One region of the Arthrobacter sp. DualSoilB13 genome, then DNA from elsewhere that is predicted to be linked to it. Evidence: predicted binding sites of a transcription regulator. Region 1 holds the regulator's gene; each other region holds the start of a gene.
The links. The regulator HrcA, encoded in region 1, represses chaperone genes, less so after heat shock. The targets are predictions, from matches to a motif close to TTNGCACTCGNNNNNNNCGAGTGCNAA.
Positions count from the first base shown of each region.

Region 2: groES (co-chaperone GroES) is a predicted target of HrcA. The motif match lies at 4,051-4,077, and genes of this name have one in related genera.
Region 3: groL (chaperonin GroEL) is a predicted target of HrcA. The motif match lies at 4,032-4,058, and genes of this name have one in related genera.

Region 1 is NZ_AP035865.1:2,264,759-2,271,319, reverse strand. It holds gene lepA (translation elongation factor 4) at 1-1,723, shown strand, start outside; gene hemW (radical SAM family heme chaperone HemW) at 1,724-2,953, shown strand; gene ACZ5J0_RS10360 (DUF4870 domain-containing protein) at 3,006-3,419, opposite strand; gene ACZ5J0_RS10355 (DUF3097 domain-containing protein) at 3,542-4,393, opposite strand; gene hrcA (heat-inducible transcriptional repressor HrcA) at 4,585-5,592, shown strand; gene dnaJ (molecular chaperone DnaJ) at 5,643-6,561, shown strand, end outside.
Region 2 is NZ_AP035865.1:2,944,046-2,950,606, reverse strand. It holds gene ACZ5J0_RS13565 (glutamate--cysteine ligase) at 1-33, opposite strand, end outside; gene ACZ5J0_RS13560 (GTP-binding protein) at 201-1,346, shown strand; gene ykgO (type B 50S ribosomal protein L36) at 1,376-1,498, shown strand; gene ACZ5J0_RS13550 (shikimate 5-dehydrogenase) at 1,537-2,349, shown strand; gene ACZ5J0_RS13545 (THUMP-like domain-containing protein) at 2,370-3,599, opposite strand; gene ACZ5J0_RS13540 (hypothetical protein) at 3,667-4,026, shown strand; gene groES (co-chaperone GroES) at 4,218-4,514, shown strand; gene groL (chaperonin GroEL) at 4,599-6,212, shown strand; gene ACZ5J0_RS13525 (helix-turn-helix transcriptional regulator) at 6,375-6,561, shown strand, end outside.
Region 3 is NZ_AP035865.1:958,751-965,311, forward strand. It holds gene ACZ5J0_RS04600 (threonine/serine exporter family protein) at 1-640, shown strand, start outside; gene ACZ5J0_RS04605 (siderophore-interacting protein) at 752-1,591, opposite strand; gene ACZ5J0_RS04610 (uracil-DNA glycosylase) at 1,674-2,441, opposite strand; gene ACZ5J0_RS04615 (DUF3263 domain-containing protein) at 2,552-2,887, shown strand; gene ACZ5J0_RS04620 (LytR C-terminal domain-containing protein) at 2,937-3,569, shown strand; gene ACZ5J0_RS04625 (cold-shock protein) at 3,741-3,944, shown strand; gene groL (chaperonin GroEL) at 4,242-5,867, shown strand; gene ACZ5J0_RS04635 (ribonuclease HI family protein) at 6,079-6,561, shown strand, end outside.

The DNA.
Region 1 (6,561 bases):
CGTCGTTCAGCAACGCGACATGAAGGCCCAGTATCTGGACCGTATGGATATCGAACGTGAGCGCGGCATCACCATCAAGTCCCAGGCTGTCCGCATGCCGTGGGAACTCGATGGCCAGAGCTATGCGCTCAACATGATCGATACACCCGGCCACGTTGACTTCACCTACGAGGTCTCCCGCTCCTTGGCGGCCTGTGAAGGTGCAGTGCTGCTGGTGGATGCTGCCCAAGGTATCGAGGCTCAGACTCTTGCCAACCTTTACTTGGCGATGGAAAACAACCTCACCATCATTCCCGTGCTGAACAAGATCGACCTCCCGGCCGCCCAGCCTGAGAAGTACGCTGCGGAGCTTGCCAACCTCATTGGTGGTGACCCTGAGGACGTCCTCAAGGTTTCCGGCAAAACCGGCGTAGGCGTAGAGGCGCTGCTGGATAAAATCGTCCGCGACCTCCCCGGCCCCGTGGGCGATCCCAATGCTCCGGCCCGTGCCATGATCTTCGATTCTGTGTATGACACTTACCGCGGCGTCATTACCTACGTCCGAGTGGTGGACGGCATGCTGCATCCCCGCGAACGCATCCAGATGATGTCCACCCGGGCTACTCACGAACTCCTGGAAATTGGTGTCAGCTCCCCGGAGCCCACACCTTCCAAAGGCCTGGGTGTGGGGGAAGTGGGATACCTGATTACCGGTGTAAAGGACGTCCGTCAGTCCAAGGTGGGCGATACTGTCACCAACCTCGCCAAGCCCGCGTCGGAGTCGCTGAGCGGTTACGCTGACGCCAAGCCGATGGTCTTCTCCGGTCTTTACCCCTTGGACGGTACGGACTACCCGGTCCTGCGTGACGCTCTTGAAAAGCTGATGCTTAACGACGCTGCGCTTGTCTATGAGCCTGAGACGTCCGCTGCACTGGGCTTCGGCTTCCGCGTTGGATTCCTGGGCCTTCTGCACCTCGAAATCACGCGTGATCGACTCGAACGCGAGTACAACCTGGACCTTATCTCCACTGCACCCAACGTGGAGTATGAGGTAACGCTCGAGGACAAGAAGGTCATCCATGTCACCAACCCGAGCGAATACCCCACCGGTAAGATCTCCGAGGTCCGGGAGCCCATGGTGTCCGCCACCATCCTCGCACCTAACGAGTTTGTCGGTTCCATCATGGAACTATGCCAAAGCCGCCGTGGCCAGATGCGAGGCATGGACTATTTGTCCGAGGACCGCGTCGAACTCCGCTACTGGATCCCGCTGGCGGAGATCGTCTTCGACTTCTTCGACCTCCTGAAGTCCAAGACGCGCGGTTACGCCTCACTGGACTGGAAGGCTGACGGCGAGCAGGTGGCGGATCTGGTCAAGGTCGACATCCTGCTGCAGGGTGAACAAGTTGATGCCTTCAGCGCCATCACCCACCGCGATAAGGCCTACGCCTACGGCGTGATGATGACCGGCAAGCTCCGTGAGCTGATTCCCAGGCAGCAATTCGAAGTGCCCATCCAGGCCGCCATCGGATCCCGCATCATTGCCCGCGAGAGCATCCGAGCGATCCGTAAGGATGTTCTTGCCAAGTGCTACGGCGGTGACATCACCCGTAAGCGCAAGCTGCTCGAGAAGCAGAAAGAGGGCAAGAAGCGCATGAAGATGGTCGGTCGCGTGGAGGTGCCCCAGGAGGCATTCATCGCAGCCCTGACCACCGATGAGTCCAAGGACAAGGCCAAGAAGTAAATGCCCAGCGTCCTCCCTTTGGGCGACCCGGCACCTGCGGATGGCATCTTGCCTCCGCAGGTGTTGGCCGGCGTCGAGCACCGCAAGTTCGGGCTCTATGTCCACATACCGTTCTGCGCCGTGCGCTGTGGCTACTGTGATTTCAACACTTACACTGCCACCGAACTCGGTGGCGGCGCCTCCCAGGACGCGTACGCCGCTACGGCGGTCTCTGAACTGGACTTCGCCTCTCTGGCACTGGACGCCTCGGGGTTACCCCGTCGTCCCCTCAGTACTGTTTTCTTTGGGGGTGGCACGCCCACCCTTCTCCCGGCAGAGGACCTGGCCCGGATCCTTAGGGCCGCCATCGGCCATTGGGGGCTGGAACCCGGCGCCGAGGTAACTACCGAAGCCAACCCGGATTCAGTAACTCCTGAATCCCTGAAGCTTCTGGCCGACGCAGGTTTCACCAGGGTCTCCTTCGGCATGCAGTCAGCCGTACCCCACGTGCTCAAGGTCCTGGACCGCACCCACACACCGAGCCGGGTGCCTCTTGTTGTGCAGTGGGCGCGGGAAGCCGGCCTCTCCGTGAGCCTGGACCTTATCTACGGCACCCCTGGAGAGTCCATGGGTGACTGGCAGCTGTCACTCGAAACCGCTTTGTCGTACCAGCCGGACCACATCAGTGCCTACGCTCTGATCGTTGAGGATGGCACTAAGCTGGCCGCCCAGATACGCCGGGGCGAGGTGCCCGGGATTGATGACGACGACCACGCCTCCAAATACGAGCTTGCCGACAAAATGATCTCCGAAGCGGGCTTGCACTGGTACGAGGTCAGCAACTGGTCGCGGACGCCGGACCAGGCTTGCCGGCACAATCTTGCCTACTGGCGGGGAGATGACTGGTGGGGTATCGGTCCAGGCGCCCACTCCCACGTGGGGGGTGTCCGGTGGTGGAACGTCAAGCACCCCACGGCGTACGCCTCGAGGCTCGGGAGCGCTAGCTCTCCGGCTGCCGGGCGGGAAACCCTCGATGCCGATACCCGGGAAGTCGAACGCATTATGCTGGAGGCACGGCTCGGCACAGGGTTGTCCGTAGATGCCTTGGACGCGATCGGACGGCACGCGATGGCCGGGCTTATTGCCGACGAATTGGTGGACCCTGTTCAGGCGTTCAAGGGCCGTTTGGTCCTTACGCTGAAGGGTCGTCTCCTGGCTGACGCCGTAGTTCGAAGGATCCTGCCCGACTGACCCGCGGGCTCATGCCCGTCGGAGCAAGCAGTCCTGGACGAGCGGAGGTGAGCTACTTAATCCAGCGCAGGTTGACCTTGTAACGGTGAGGCTGCCCGTGGTTTACCCTGATGCCCGCCGAGACGGAGAAACACGTCAGGGCAACCCAGATCGCGGTGGCGATGACGGCGAAGATGTTGCCGACCACAGGAAGAAGGACCAAAATGTTGGCCAGAACTGCTGCGATGGTGGGAGGCAGCGTGAAGTTCAGCGCTTCTTTGGATTCCTGTGCGGTGAACGGTCCACGATCCCGGAAAATCAGGTAAATCAGAAGGGACGGCAGGCATCCCAGGATGCCGCCAAAGTGGGCCAGAGTAGCCCATTGCCTGTCCTCGCTGGCTGTCAACGGGAGTGCGTTGGCAGGCGCGCCATGGTACTGGGGCCGGCCTGCGGCGCTGCCCGGTTCTTCAGGAGCGTTATCTGCCACGTTGTCTTCCCTTTGCTTTAAAGATGCTGCGGTGTTGCTGTCCCAGAATACCGGCACCGACGCACTTGCCGGGACCAACGCCCCGTTGACACGGTAGTTGCTGATACCTGAAGGACTCCACCTCAAGGAACCGTCAAAAAATCGATGACTTCTTCCACCCGTCCCAAGAGCGATGGCTCAAGGTCGGCATAGGTGCGGACTGCGCCCAGAAGGCGTTGCCAGCCCAAGCCTATGTCCTCAGGGGTCTCATGGGGCCAGTCGAACGCGCTGAGGATTCCGGTCTTCCAATCGATCCCGCGGGGTACGGCGGGCCAGGCCTCAATGCCCAGGACCTTGGGCCTGATCGCCTGCCAGACATCCACGTAGGGGTGTCCAACAATGAGGACGTTTCCCGCAGCCCCCGGGACCGTCATGGCCTCGGCGGCAATTCGGGACTCTTTGGACCCGGGCACAAGGTGGTCCACGAGGATTCCAAGCCGGCGGCCTGAGCCGGGATTGAAGTCGGCGATGGCGGACTTCAGGTCATCAACGCCGTGCAATGGCTCCACCACGATGCCTTCCACCCGGAGATCATCACCCCAGACCTTCTCCACCAGTTCGGCGTCGTGCTTTCCTTCCACCCAAATGCGGCTGGCCTTGGCTACCTGTGCCCGTTGCCCCTGGACCCTGACGGAACCCGAGGCCGTCCGGCCGGACGGAACCCCGGATGCAGCGGTGCGGGGGGCGGGAGGCATCAAGCGGATAGCCTGACCTTCGAGCAGGAAGCCAAAGCCCAGCTGGAACGATTTGGTCTTTCCACGCCGGTCTTCCAAGGAGACCACGTGCATTCCGCCCGACTTCTCAACGCGGGTTACTTCACCCACCCAGCCCGACTGCACGTCCTCGAGGACCATTCCCCGCTGCACGGCTACTTCCGGCAGCTTCTGTTTGGCCGGAGCGGACAGATCCTGCGGGCCCCAATTTTTCAAAGCCAAGGGATTCCTACCTTTGTGCTGGTTTACGGTGCGGGCCGAAGCCGCCCGCGGCAGGTTTCAATGCTAACAACGGGGTGGCTCATACTAGACTTGTTAGCACTTGGGCATGTTGAGTGCTAAGTGTGGAGGTCTGAGCGGGATCCCGCGTTGACCGGTCGGAAGAACCATGGCAGTCGTCAGGAGGTGGAGCATTGAGTGAGCCGCGCAAGCTCGAAGTGCTGCGTGCCATCGTTGAGGATTACGTGCATTCCAGGGAACCTGTCGGGTCCAAGGCCCTCGTGGAGCGGCATCATCTTGGCGTTTCCAGCGCTACCATCAGGAATGACATGGCGGTTTTGGAAGAGGAAGGCCTGATTGCGGCGCCTCACACCAGTGCCGGTCGAATCCCCACTGACAAGGGCTATCGCCTTTTCGTTGACCGCATTTCGCAGGTCAAACCGCTCTCAGCGGCCGAGCGCAGGGCCATCCATTCTTTGCTCGAGGGCCCCGATGATGTCGACGACATCTTGGAGCGCACCGTAAGGCTTCTGTCACAGCTGACCAACCAGGTGGCCGTTGTGCAGTACCCGCATTCGAACCGCGCGCTTGTTCGCCACGTGGAATTCGTCCTCTTGGCCCCTCAACAGGTCCTCGTGGTCCTAATTGCGGACACCGGCAGCGTGGGGCAGAAGGTCATCGACGCTGGGTCCGATGTGAGCAATGAGGCCCTGATGCTCCTGAGGTCCCGGTTCCTGGGCAACATTGCCGGCACACAGCTGGCGCTTTTGCCTCAAGTGCTTCCTTCTGTCGTTGCGCTGTGTCCGCCGGAACTGCGCAGTCTGGCGCAGACGTTGGCCCAGGGGCTTCAATCGTTGAGCGACACCAGCCGCGAAGAGCGCATCCTGATGGCTGGAACGGCAAACCTGGCCCGCTCCAACGTTGACTTCCCCCTGAGCATAGGCCCTGTGCTGGAGGCACTCGAGGAACAAGTTGTCATGCTCCGGTTGTTATCTGACATGGGGGATGATCCCCGCGGCGTTACCGTGAGCATTGGACGCGAGAATCCCTACGATGGCTTGGCGGAGGCCTCCGTCGTAGCTACGGGCTATGGCTCCGGTGCCAAGGTGGGGATTCTCGGTCCCACACGCATGGACTATCCCACCACCATGGCAGCAGTACGAGCCGTGGCCCGTTACCTTTCCCGCATTCTCGGCGGCTAAACACCGGTCCGAGGAAACATCCGTAGTACAACAAGGAAGAGATACCGACTTTGAGCAGCCACTATGACGTTTTGGGAGTCTCGCCGGAAGCCACCGGGGAAGAGATCAAAAAGGCGTACCGCAAGTTGGCGCGGAAACTGCACCCCGACGTAAACCCCGGTGAAGATGTCGCGGAACAGTTCAAGGCCGTGACCCACGCCTACGAGGTGTTGTCCGATCCCCAAAAGCGCCGGGTCTATGATGCCACGGGCAATGAAAACGGCACTGACAACGGTTTCGGTGGCGGCTACGCCGGCCAGGGTTTTGCCTTCCAGGACATCTTCGACACCTTCTTTGGTGGCGGCGGTCAGGGCGGACCGGCCTCCCGGGTCCGGCGGGGCCAGGACGCGCTCATCAGCGTCCGCATCGATTTGAAGGACGCCGTCTTCGGCGTCAACAAGAAGCTTGAAGTGGATACCGCCGTGATCTGCCCCACGTGCGATGGCAGTTGCTGCCGCCCGGGCACCCACCCGGAACGCTGCGACATCTGCGGTGGCAGCGGCCAGGTCCAACGGGCAGTCCGTTCCATCCTGGGCCAGGTCATGACTGCCGCCCCTTGCGGTTCGTGTGAAGGCTTCGGCACAGTCATTAAGGACCCCTGCAACGAGTGCAATGGACAGGGCCGCATCCGCAGTCGTCGTTCCCTCACCATCAAGGTTCCGGCCGGTGTCGCCACTGGTACACGCATCCAGCTGTCCGGGCAGGGTGAAGCGGGCCCCGCTGGAGGCCCCGCTGGCGATCTCTATGTGGAGATCCGGGTCAACAACGACTCCATGTTCATGCGTGAAGGCGACGACCTCCACGCAACACTAAGTGTGCCCATGACCGCTGCGGCACTTGGCACCGAACTGCAGCTGGACACCTTCGACGGCGCGCAGGACATCGACGTCAAGGCCGGTACCCAATCCGGCGAAGTCATTACCCTGCGCG
Region 2 (6,561 bases), 680 kb from region 1:
CGATTGCCTGGATGGCGCAAAATCAATCTGCACGTAGTCCCCTCATTTGTCTTGTCTCAGCCGGACACGGTTCCCCGCTGTGGGGCCGCCAGCGGTCGGAACAAGTCTAATGCAGCTGGAACGCAGGTTTCTGCTGTGGTCTTGCGAGGGGGAAAGTCCCGTCATTTGCTATTGAGAATGCTTCTCAATAGAATCGCTGCATGCATCTCACAGTTGTCAGTTCCTTGGACACCCAATGCCGCGAGTCCGCCGCTGCCCGGCTCGGCCAAACCCACGCCAATTCCGTGGTGGTCCTTCACGATCTCCTTGATGGCTCGATGGTCCTGCGGCGGGTATACCGGAACGGCCAGTTGTTCGAGCGCGAAACCACAGTTCTGGAGCATGGTTGCCTCAGCTGCACTGTCAGATTAGATGTAGTCCCGACGGCGGAACGTCTCGCCTCCTGCGGTTTCGACCATGTAGTGCTGGGCCTCCCTCCCGGCGTTGCGGCCGGCATGGCCGTTGGCGAGCTTCGGCGTGGCCTGAGCCGCCCTGCGGTGATAGACAACGCCGTACTGGCTTTGGACCCTGCGGACTTGGATGACCATATTTGGGACCGTCACACGCTGTTCGAGTCCGGGTTTACGTCCATGCCCACAGATGAGCGAACCAGCGGAGAATTCCTGATCGGCGAGTTCGGGCAGGTGGATACGGTGATGGTGCACCCCGGCCTGGGTGCAGTGCTGAGCGGCGAACCTCGCGAAGGCACTTCGCAGTGGCAGTTGGGTGTCCAGTTGCTTGGCCAGTTGGCGTCCCACGCAGGCGTCATTGGCGCCGCTGACGCCTACAGGCCGGGATGCTTCGACGACGCTGAAGCGGCGGCACGCAACCGTCCCGGCGTCGTGCGTGTGCCCGTCAGCGATGGGGGTGGGTCCTACCGGACGGTGCTCCACAAAGTGGGTCGGCCGCTGCATCCGGGACGCTTCCGCGAAGCCCTGCCCCAACTGGCCGCCGGAACGCACTGGCTGCGAGGCCGCCTCTGGATCGCATCAGCGCCGAAAACAAGGATCGCCGTCCAAGGTATTGGGCCTAGGGTCTGGCTCGAAAGTACCGGGAAATGGCTGGCGGACTCGGCCGAACCTGGCCAGGCGCACCCCGGAAAGGCGGGTGCCGACGTCGACTCTGTCCTGGACTGGCATCCCAGCCGCGGCGACCGTGGAACTGTGCTGGCGATCACCGGCCTTTCGGAGGACATCGACGCCCGGGAATTTCGCGGGCTCTTGGACGGTTGCCAACTCACCCAAGCTGAAATGCAGCAGGATTTCGGCGTGTGGGACGACCCCCTGGAACTCAGCGACGCCCTTTAAACCAACCACCCAACCAAAGGAGAAACACCATGAAGGTCAGGAATTCGCTGCGTGCCCTCAAGAAGATCCCCGGCGCCCAGATTGTGCGCAGGCGCGGGCGTACCTTCGTCATCAACAAGAACAATCCGCGGATGAAGGCGCGGCAGGGCTAACCGCACGTCGGTGATAAGGGGGCGTGTTTAATGGGGGAATGCCAATCCTGAACAAAGACATGTCCCTGTGCATTTCGCTTGCGGCCCGGCCCAGCAATATCGGCACCCGGTTCCACAATTATTTATACGATCTGCTCGGCCTGAACTTTGTCTACAAAGCATTCGCCCCTGCGGACATCACCCTTGCAGTGGCTGGCATCCGCGGCCTCCCCATCCGGGGCGCCGCGGTGTCCATGCCTTACAAGGAAGCCGTCATCCCGTTGGTTGACGTGATGGACCCGTCGGCCAAGGCCATTGATTCGGTGAACACCATCGTCAACGACAATGGCGTGCTGACTGCCTACAACACGGACTACATCGCCATTGCCCGGCTGCTAAAGGACCACCAGGTTCCCAGCAGCCACAGCGTGCTCCTCCGCGGTGCAGGCGGTATGGCCAAGGCCGTAGCCGCAGCACTTCGGGACGCCGGGTTCACCGCCGTCACCATCGTGGCCCGCAACGAGGACACCGGCCGTGCACTGGCAGATCTTTACGGCTTCGCCTGGCAGGATGACGTCAACGGCTCCACAGCTGATCTCATCATCAACGTCACGCCGTTGGGAATGGCAGGTGCGGACGAAACAGCGCAGTCCTTCGACGACGCCACGATAGCCGCGGCGCAAGTAGTGTTTGACGTCGTGGCTTTGCCGTCCGAGACGCCACTTATCAGTGCTGCCCGGAAGGCGGACAAGAAGGTGATCACGGGCGCTGAAGTTATTGCCATCCAAGCCGAGGAACAATTTGTCCTCTACACCGGCGTGCGCCCTAGCCCTGAGCAGGTCCGCGAAGCCTCGGAGTTTTCACGCCGCTGACTGCCGGGTGCCGCTGACTGCTAGGCAGTGACCGGTTCCACCACAACAGCCACTCTCTCCTCGCCGATCCTGGTGAGGACCAGGGTGGCTGTTTTCGTCCCAAGGGACTTATCCGGTTTGGCGGGCAGCAACTGCTTCCGGAGTTCCTCGGGAGTGACTGCCGTGCCGCGCTTCTTGATGTCCAGCACAGTGATCCCGTTGGCCTTGACCCAAGCCTTGAGGGCCTTGACGTTATAGGGCATCACCTCAAGAACCTTGTAGGCACGGGCGAAGGGAGTGTCGTGCAGCGCAGGCGCGCAGATGTAGGCAATGTGCTCGTCCACCAGGTGCCCGCCCAGCCGTTCGGCGACGTCGGCCACCAGTCCTGCGCGGATCACCGCACCATCGGGTTCGTAGAGGAAACCTTCTACAGGCCCGACGGCGGCTACCGGGCCGCCGTCGAAATCCGTGCCGCTGGTGATCTCAGCGGCGCCTTGGCCGCCAATCACCAGCGCGGCGCGACGCACGCCGGGGCGGGACACTGCGTTGAACCACAGGGTCACTTCGGTGACGTCGCCGCCTACCGAAACCCACTGGGCTTCGCAGCCTGAAGGCACGGACTCATGCGGGATGCCGGGACCCATCTTGACGCCGATGGCGCGGCCGGTAGCCGCCAGGCGTTCCACGAAGGACAACGGGGGAGAGAAGGCTTCAGGGTCCCAGATCCGTTTGGTTCCGGAGGTGGACGTGGTTCGCCGGGCGGGATCCAGCCATACGCCGTCCACCCCGTCCAATTCCACGGTTGTTGCGTCGGAGTGCACCACGGTGGCATGCGGGAAGGGCATGAGATTGATGGTGGCGCAGGCGGCGGTGGTTTCATCCATCTCAACCGCGGTCACGGAAATGTCCATTGACGCCATCGCCATGGAGTCGGCGCCAAGGCCGCAGCCCAGGTCTGCAACGTGCGAGATGCCGGCCTTCGCGAAGCGCTCGGCGTGACGGGCTGCGACGTTCAATCGCGTTGCCTGCTCCAAGCCGGCTTGGGTAAAGAGCATCTGCCGGGCAAACTCGCCGAACTTTGCCTCTGCGCGCGTCCGCAGCCTGGATTGCGTGAGGACCGCAGCTACCAGCTCCGGGGAGTGACCCGCTTTGCGGAGGTCTGCGTTGACGCTGAAGGAATCGGCCTCCCGATAGGGTCCCAGTGAGGCAAGAAGTTCCCATCCTTCAGTAGTCAGCAAGGGTGCGATCTGTTCCTGCGGTGCGTGAGGCATGGAATCAAGCCTAACGGCGCGGCGCTTGACAGCGTGACCGGCGAATCAGCCGGATAGGGTTGTTTTCATGGAAGACAACGCAGCACCGCACCCCTCCCTGACGAAGATTGCGCGCCCCGCCCTGATAGCGGGGGTCGTGATCGCGGTGGTCTGCATCGGCCTGCTGATCATTATCTTCGCGTTGGATTCCTTCAATGCGGCTACTTACTCGGTGGCCGGCAAGAGCGTCAATGACGCCACCGATGAAGCGCGGGGCATCCGCGAACTTTACAGCGGCGCCCGGACCGGTGGAATTATCACGCTGGTGATCTCCGGCATCGTGGCTATAGCCGCCGCCGTGGTGCTGTACCTGAACCGCGGCAATGCTCCGCTGGATGAGGATGACGACGGCGAAGACTACGATCTGGACGACCTGACGGGCAGGTAAGGGACGTTCACCCATGACGAAATGCTGGCACTCACCTTGACCGAGTGCTAACGCTTACATAGAGTCTTGTTAGCACTCTCCCCCGGAGGGTGCTAACTACGCCAAGCGTTCTCCGGCACCGCGACGACGGTTGAACGCCCAGGCACCCTAGTTCTTAGTCCATGAATCAGCTCATGAAAAGGAGAGTCCGAGTGTCGGTCTCGATTAAGCCTCTTGAGGATCGTATTGTTGTTCGCCCGCTCGAAGCAGAGCAGACCACGGCTTCCGGCCTGGTCATTCCGGACTCCGCACAGGAGAAGCCGCAGGAAGGCGAAGTTGTTGCAATCGGCCCCGGCCGCTTCGATGACAACGGAAACCGCGTACCGGTTGACGTAGCTGTTGGCGACGTCGTCATCTACTCCAAGTACGGTGGAACCGAAGTCAAGACCGGCGGCAACGAGTACCTCGTTCTGTCCGCCCGCGACGTCCTTGCGATCGTCGTAAAGTAACTTCCCGGAGCCCCGCACCGCCGTCGAGTTGGAATGATTCCAGCCGCCAGCGGTGCGGGTTTTCTGTCTTGAAAGGACACAACCATGGCAAAGCAGCTTGCTTTTAACGATGCTGCCCGCCGGTCTCTTGAGGCCGGTATCGACAAGCTCGCCAACACTGTCAAGGTGACGCTTGGTCCGCGCGGCCGCAACGTCGTGCTGGACAAGAAGTGGGGCGCACCCACCATCACCAACGATGGCGTAACCATCGCCCGTGAAGTTGAGCTTGATGACCCCTACGAGAACCTTGGCGCACAGCTGGCCAAGGAAGTAGCCACCAAGACCAACGATGTTGCCGGCGACGGCACCACCACGGCCACCGTGCTGGCACAGGCCCTGGTCAAGGAAGGCCTGCGCAACGTGGCTGCCGGCGCCGCTCCGGGCGAGATCAAGCGCGGCATCGAGGTTTCCGTTGAAGCAGTAGCCGCCCGCCTCCTGGAGAATGCCCGCGAAGTCGAAGGCACCCAGGTTGCCAGCGTCGCAGCCATCTCCGCACAGAGCGACGAGGTTGGCGAACTGCTGGCCGAAGCGTTCGGCAAGGTTGGCAAGGATGGTGTCATCACCATTGAAGAATCCTCCACCACCCAGACCGAACTGGTCCTCACCGAGGGCATGCAGTTCGACAAGGGCTACCTGTCCCCGTACTTCGTCACCGACGCTGAGCGCCAGGAAGCCGTCCTCGAGGACGCCCTCATCCTGATCAACCAGGGCAAGATTTCCTCGCTGCAGGACTTCCTGCCGCTGCTGGAGAAGGCCCTGCAGGCAAACAAGCCGCTCTTCATCATTGCTGAAGACATTGAAGGCGAAGCCCTGTCCACGCTGATCGTCAACCGCATCCGCGGCACGCTCAACGTTGTTGCCGTCAAGGCTCCGGGCTTCGGCGACCGCCGCAAGGCCATGCTCCAGGACATCGCCACGCTGACGGGCGCCCAGGTTGTTTCCCCGGACCTTGGCCTGAGCCTGGACACCGTTGGCCTCGAGGTACTCGGTACCGCACGCCGCATCACAGTCACCAAGGACAACACCACCATTGTTGATGGTGCCGGTACGGCTGAGGACGTCGCTGACCGCGTTGCACAGCTGCGCGCCGAGCTTACCCGGACGGACTCCGACTGGGACAAGGAAAAGCTGCAGGAACGCCTGGCCAAGCTGGCCGGCGGCATCGGCGTGATTAAGGTTGGCGCAGCCACCGAGGTTGAGCTGAAGGAAAAGAAGCACCGCATCGAGGACGCTGTTTCCTCCACGCGTGCAGCCCTCGAAGAAGGCATCGTTTCCGGTGGCGGTTCCGCTCTCATCCACGCCCTCAAGGCACTGGACGAGTCCCCGGCCGTCAAGGCGCTGGAGGGTGACGCAGCAGCTGCTGTGGGCATCGTCCGCCGCGCCCTGGTCCAGCCGCTGCGCTGGATCGCCCAGAACGCTGGCTTCGACGGCTTCGTTGTTGTTGCCAAGGTTTCCGAGCTGGAAGCAAACCACGGCTTCAACGCCAAGTCCGGCGAGTACGAGGACCTGATCGCCGCTGGCGTGATCGACCCCGTGAAGGTCACCCGTTCGGCTCTCCGCAACGCCGCTTCCATTGCTGCTCTGGTTCTCACCACCGAGACCCTGGTTGCCGAAAAGCCGGCTGAGGAAGAAGACGCACACGCAGGCCACCAGCACTAACGGCCTGGTTTAACAGAAGCCCCGGTCACGTTGACCGGGGCTTTTGTTGTCTGCGGCTTTCCGCGGGGCGGCTATTGTGAGCGTACGACGGCGGCGGTAACCTGACGCTACTAGGGCGGCTTGGGTGCGTCATTCGGTCTGTTCCCGGTCGCAAGGTGAGCCATGACAGTTCCGGACACAGACTTGGATTTGGGACGCTCGGCCTTCCACGAGCGCCGTTGGCGCGATGCGCTTGAGTGCCTCACCCGCGCCGATTCAGAGGGCGGACTCCCTCCGCAGGACATCGAATTGGCGGCATCTGTGGCGATGCTGCTTGGCTTGAATAGCCAAAGCATTGAGTACCTGACCC
Region 3 (6,561 bases), 1.3 Mb from region 1:
TGTCTCATCCGTTCAAGACGCGATCAACGGCTTCCCGGTAACGGCGGCGGGCCGCTTTCTTTCCACGGCACTGACATTCGGTGCGATCGTGGCAGGTATCGGCGTCGCCGTGGTGGTGGGAACGCTCATGGGCAGCGCCGTCCTGGACGTCACGCAAACCTTCCCGGACGCGTATCCGCTGTGGATCCAGGCAGTGCTCATTGCCATCGCGGTGGTGGCCATCGGCGTCACCGAACAGACTCAAATGCGGCTGTTACTCCCGACGGCGGCAGTTGGCATAGTGGGCTTCTTCGTCTTGTGGGGGGTGGGCGAAGCCGGCCTTGGCGACCGCTTGTCACCAGCGGTCGCCGCCGTGGCCATCGGCTTGTTGGGCCGTGTAGTGGCGCTCAAACTCGGGGCACCGCAGCTTGTGGTGGCTGTTCCAGCTGCACTGATCCTGCTGCCAGGTCTGACGATCTTCCGCTCCATGTACGCGCTCACCGTTGAGGGGGGCAACATCCTTCTGGGTGCGGGTGGAATGCTCAACGCCGGCGCCATAGTGCTGGGAGTGGCGGCGGGCATTGTGCTGGGCGACAACTTGGCCAGACCGCTCACGAAGGGGTTGTCCAGCAACGAACGGCGCAGGGTACGCAGGCGCTAACCACAAAAGCCGAACGGCGCTGCCCAATGAGGCGGCGCCGTTCGGCTTTAAGAAGTGACGCTTGATCTGTCCTGAGTCTGGATCTGTCCTGAGTCTAGATTTGACCTGAGTCTAGATTTGTCCGACGGGGAGCTTCTTTTCTGCCTGGAAGACTTCCTCCACGCGACCCTGCGCCCAATACCCGGAGAGCGATACCTGCGAACGCTCCAAGCGGCGCTGCACGAAGAAGATCTCGCGGAGACCCTTCATGTAGCCCCGCTCGCCGTGAGCGAAGACATCCACTCGTCCCGGCAGCCATTCGGTGTTTCTTAGTGCTTCAAGGAGCAGGTGGCTGGATCCCGCCTGAATCCCTTTGCGCAGCAGCCAGTGCAACTCCACACCTGCGGGTGCGGAAATCGGAAGAATGTCCGCCTCGTTGTCCACTTCAAGGAACACGGTGCCGCGGGCATCCGGAGCAAGGGCCTCAACACAGGCCGCAATGGCCGGTATGGCGGCGTCGTCGCCGGCGAACAGGTACCAGTCGGCGCCAGGTGCGGGGTTGTAGGCACCGCCCGGACCTGTGAACGTCAGTGAATCGCCGGGCTTGGCCGCTGCAGCCCAGGGGCCAGCCAGTCCTTCGTCGCCGTGGACCACAAAGTCGATGGCCAGTTCCTGAGCTTCCAAGTCCACCCAGCGGATGGTGTACGTACGAGTGTGGGGCCACTGCTCGCGGGGCATGGTGTCGCGGATGGCCCACAAGTCCAGCGGGAGTTCGTACTCCACGCCGGGTTGGGGGAAGACGATCTTGACGTATCGGTCCACGTATTCGTTGTTCGCGTAGTCACTGAATCCTGGTCCGCCTGCAACGATCCGAACCATGTGCGGTGACAGGCGTTCGTTGCGCAGGACGGTCAGGGTCACCTGCGGGCGAGTCTTGCGTGAAGCGGATGAAGTGACGGGGAGTGCAGTCATGTAGGCAAGCCTAAGCTAATGACCTGCGCACCGGCTGGGTATGAGTCGAAGGTTACAGCTGCCGGAGGTTGCAGCCGTGAGTCTACAGAACCGGCAGTTCCCAGTTGATGGGGTCCGCGCCCAAACCCACCAGGAGATCGTTGGTCCGGCTAAAGGGCTTTGAGCCGAAGAAACCCCTCGAGGCCGAAAGCGGACTCGGATGGACGGACACGATGGACGGCGCCCCGCCCAGCAGCGGCACCACGCCCTCGGCGTCCTTGCCCCACAAGATCGCCACCAGCGGACTTTGCCGCCCATCGCCGTCTGTACGGTTTACGACGGCGGTGACCGCCGCCGTCGTAATGGCCTCCCAACCTTTGCCGCGGTGGGAACCGGCGTTCCCGGCTTCGACGCTGAGGACTCGGTTCAGGAGCAGGACGCCTTGCTCGGTCCAGGCGCCGAGGTCGCCGTGAACACGCGGTGAAAGTCCGAGGTCGTCGCGGAGTTCGCGATAGATGTTGACCAGGCTTCGGGGGATGGGCCGTGTTTGCCGCGACACTGCGAAGGAAAGTCCAACGGCGTGGCCGGGAGTCGGGTAGGGATCCTGGCCGAGAATCAAGACTTTGACATCGGCCAGCGGTTGCTCGAAAGCCCGCAGCAGGTTTTTGGCCGCAGGAAGAACCTGTGCGCCGTTTGAGGATTGGCCGGCCACGTACTTCAGGGTCTCCCGGAGCTGGCCTTCCACAGGGCGCAAGGCGTCGGCCCAGTCGGGAGCCATCAGGTCTTCGAGTGGCGCCTCACACAACGCGGCGAAGCCCGGGTCGGCCGAGTCGGCAGGTTCAAGATCAAAGAGTGCATCCTCGCCAGTCATCACGCTATTGTCTCCCGCGCGGCACCCGCACTGCGAATGACAGCCTTGTTATTCGCCCGTAGCATGGGGGTAGGACATTTTCCCCCCAATAAGCGTCGAAGGAGTGTGCCGTGGCAGAACCAGCACCGGAACCGATGGCGTCGCAGGCCACAGGTTTCGCGCTCGAGGACCTCGCAGCCGAGACCCGCAGCGACTCTCCGTTGAGCGAACGGGATCAGCAGATGCTGGCACTGGAGCGGCAGTGGTGGAAGTACGCCGGGGCCAAAGAACAGGCTATCCGCGAGCTGTTCGACCTCTCCGCCACCCACTATTATCAGATCCTGAACGCGCTGATCGATACCGAGGACGCGTTGGCCCACGATCCCATGCTCGTCAAGAGACTGCGTAGACTACGTACGTCCCGCCAGCGTGCGAGGACTGCACGTCGCTTGGGGTCCGACGCGTAAATCGCCAGGCTGATCAGTCAGCAGCAACCAGCAAGGACACCGCTTCACCATGACCAAATATGCCAAGGACGAATTCGACCGGGTTCCGCAGAACACGTCCCGTCAAGGCGTTCACCGCGACGCCCAAGAGACCGCACGCCCCACCCTGTGGCCGGTCCTGACCGTTGGGGCAGTGGCCTTGGTGCTCGGACTGGTGGCCTTCCTGATCCTCCCCAACCTTGGGCTGGTATCACCGGGCGCAGCATCAAACGCCACGACGCCGGCACCCCAGCAGACTTCAACAGCACCGTCAGCTGCACCCACTGAAGCGAGCAGCGCGCCGTCCGCCTCCGGCGATCCCGGCAGTCAAGCCAGCACCGAACCGGCGCCGTCGGATTCTCCTTCTGCGACTCCCTCCTCGGCTCCTGTGGACAAGACCACTCCGGTAGCTGTGTACAACGGCGCTGGAACAGCCGGCTTGGCCGGGCGTGTGGCCGGCCTCGTTCAGGGTGATGGTTGGGCGTTGAGCACGGTAGGGAACTGGGGTGGGCTGCCGCAGCAGACGTCCGTGATCTTCTACAACACCCCGGAGCAAAAGGCGAACGCTGAGGCCCTGGGAACCTTGCTGGGCATTCAAACCATTGTGGAAACGCCTGAGGTTCAACAACCCCTGGTGGTTGTGGCCGGCCCCGGTTTCCAATAAGAATCACGCCCGGCTTGAAGCGATAAGGCCCAACTCGGTTAAGCCTCAATAACAAAAGCGGTGCCTTCGCTCTTTGGGGCAGCGCGGTGATGGTGACAGTGGTTACAGTGGATTGATTCCGGTACGGAGATCCCGGCAACCGGTCTTGGCTACTGCGAAAGTGTGGGCATTATGGCTTTGGGAACCGTCAAATGGTTCAACGCCGAAAAAGGCTACGGATTCATCACTGTGGATGAATCCGGCGACGACGTCTTTGTGCATTGGTCGGCCATTCAGATGGATGGCTTCCGCGCCCTCGAAGAAGGTCAGCGTGTTGAGTTCGAACTTGGGGAGGGCCAGAAGGGTCCGCAGGCCGAAGGCGTCCGCGTCGCGTAGGTCAGCCCACGGCTGAAAGCCCTCCTATTTGTAGCGGGAAGTGGCATCCCTGCTTGCACTCTCACCGGTCGAGTGCTAATTATTGAGTTAGCACTCCTACGGTTCGACTGCTAAGTCCGGCCCGGCTCATCCCGGCGGCGGGCAGGCGTCGAATCTGCGGAGGATCAAGAAACACCTTGGTGGGGTGAGGTCCGGAGCGCGTGGCATACAGAGGCCGCAAGCAATGGACCGTCCGTCGCGGGCACCCCATCTGACAGGTACCTTCTTAACGACTGTCCCGAAAGGACTACCGCCGTTATGGCCAAGATCATTGCATTTGATGAAGAGGCACGCCGCGGCCTCGAGCGGGGCCTGAACATCCTCGCAGACGCCGTCAAGGTCACCCTCGGCCCGCGTGGACGCAACGTCGTCCTCGAAAAGAAGTGGGGCGCCCCCACGATCACCAACGATGGCGTTTCCATCGCCAAGGAGATCGAACTGGACGACCCCTACGAGAAGATCGGTGCAGAACTGGTCAAGGAAGTTGCCAAGAAGACGGATGACGTCGCTGGCGACGGTACTACCACTGCAACCGTCCTCGCCCAGGCACTGGTGAAGGAAGGCCTGCGCAACGTTGCCGCCGGAGCCGACCCGCTGTCCCTCAAGCGCGGTATCGAGAAGGCTGTTGAGGCAGTCATCAGCGAACTGCTCGCCTCCGCCAAGGAAATCGAGACCAAGGAAGAGATCGCAGCTACCGCTTCCATCTCCGCCGGCGACCCGGAAATCGGCAGCCTCATCGCCGAAGCCCTGGACAAGGTGGGCAAGGAAGGCGTCATCACGGTCGAGGAATCCAACACCTTCGGCCTGGAGCTCGAACTCACCGAAGGCATGCGCTTCGACAAGGGTTACATCTCCGCTTACTTCGTCACCGACGCAGAGCGCCAGGAAACGGTCCTCGAAGACCCGTACATCCTCATCGTCAACTCCAAGATCTCCAACGTGAAGGAACTCGTCACGGTTCTGGAGAAGGTCATGCAGTCCAACAAGCCGCTGCTGATCATCGCCGAAGACATCGAGGGCGAGGCCTTGGCCACCCTGATCGTCAACAAGATCCGTGGCACCTTCAAGTCCGTTGCCGTCAAGGCTCCGGGCTTCGGTGACCGCCGCAAGGCACAGCTGGCCGATATCGCCATCCTCACCGGTGGCCAGGTCATCTCCGAAGAAGTTGGCCTCAAGCTCGAAAACGCTGGCCTGGAACTCCTCGGCACCGCCCGCAAGGTTGTTGTCACCAAGGACGAGACCACCATCGTTGAAGGTGCCGGCGACGCCGATCAGATCGCAGGCCGCGTGGCCCAGATCCGCGCCGAGATCGAGAACTCCGACTCCGACTACGACCGCGAGAAGCTGCAGGAACGCCTGGCCAAGCTGGCCGGCGGCGTTGCAGTCATCAAGGCCGGTGCCGCAACCGAAGTTGAGCTCAAGGAACGCAAGCACCGCATTGAGGACGCAGTCCGCAACGCAAAGGCTGCTGTTGAAGAAGGCATCGTTGCCGGTGGTGGCGTAGCCCTCATCCAGGCTGGTGCCAAGGCATTCGCCAACCTCACCCTCCAGGGTGACGAGGCAACCGGTGCCAACATCGTCAAGGTTGCCATCGATGCACCGCTGAAGCAGATCGCCTTCAACGCTGGCCTTGAGCCGGGCGTTGTGGTGGACAAGGTTCGCGGCCTGCCTTCCGGCCACGGCCTGAACGCTGCCACGGGCGAGTACGAAGACCTTCTGGCTGCCGGCGTCAACGACCCCGTAAAGGTCACCCGCTCGGCTCTCCAGAACGCTGCTTCCATCGCTGGTCTCTTCCTGACCACCGAGGCCGTAGTTGCTGACAAGCCTGAGAAGAACGCTCCGGCTCCCGGCGGCGACGACATGGGCGGCATGGGCGGCTTCTAAGTCTCCCTGCTGTAGCGATACAGCACCCGGCATCACGCTGAATAGCATTACGACGGCGGTCCTCACCATTTGGTGGGGGCCGCCGTTTTGCGGTCCCAGCCCAACTAGGTCGCATAAGTGCGCGTTTAGAGGGCTCAGAACGCGCACTGATGCGACCTAGTTGGGTGCTAGCACGGTTTCAGTGTCGGTGGGGTCTGGCAGGATTAACCCCATGACGATTATTGCTGCCGCCGATGGGTCTGCCCTCGGTAATCCTGGGCCGGCCGGTTGGGCCTGGTATGTTGATGACTCCTGTTGGCGAGCAGGGGGTTGGCCGCACGGTACCAACAATCAGGGCGAACTAATGGCCGTCCTGGACCTGTTCCGGTCCACGGCCCACGTGCCGCAGGAAGAACTGCTGATCCTTTGCGACAGCCAATACGTCATTAACTGCATCACCAAGTGGATGCCGGGATGGAAGCGGAAGGGTTGGCGCAAGGCCGACGGCAAGCCCGTGCTGAATGTGGACCTTCTCAAGGACATTGATCAAGTGATCGTTGGCCGTAAATACTCCTTCGAATGGGTCAAGGGCCATGCTGGTCACCCCCTCAATGAAGCAGCAGACGAGCGCGCCCGCGCTGTTGCTACCGCCTACCAGCAGGGCGTTGCGCACCGAGCAGGCCCTGGGTTCCCTGGAGCCCACGAGGGCGGTCCG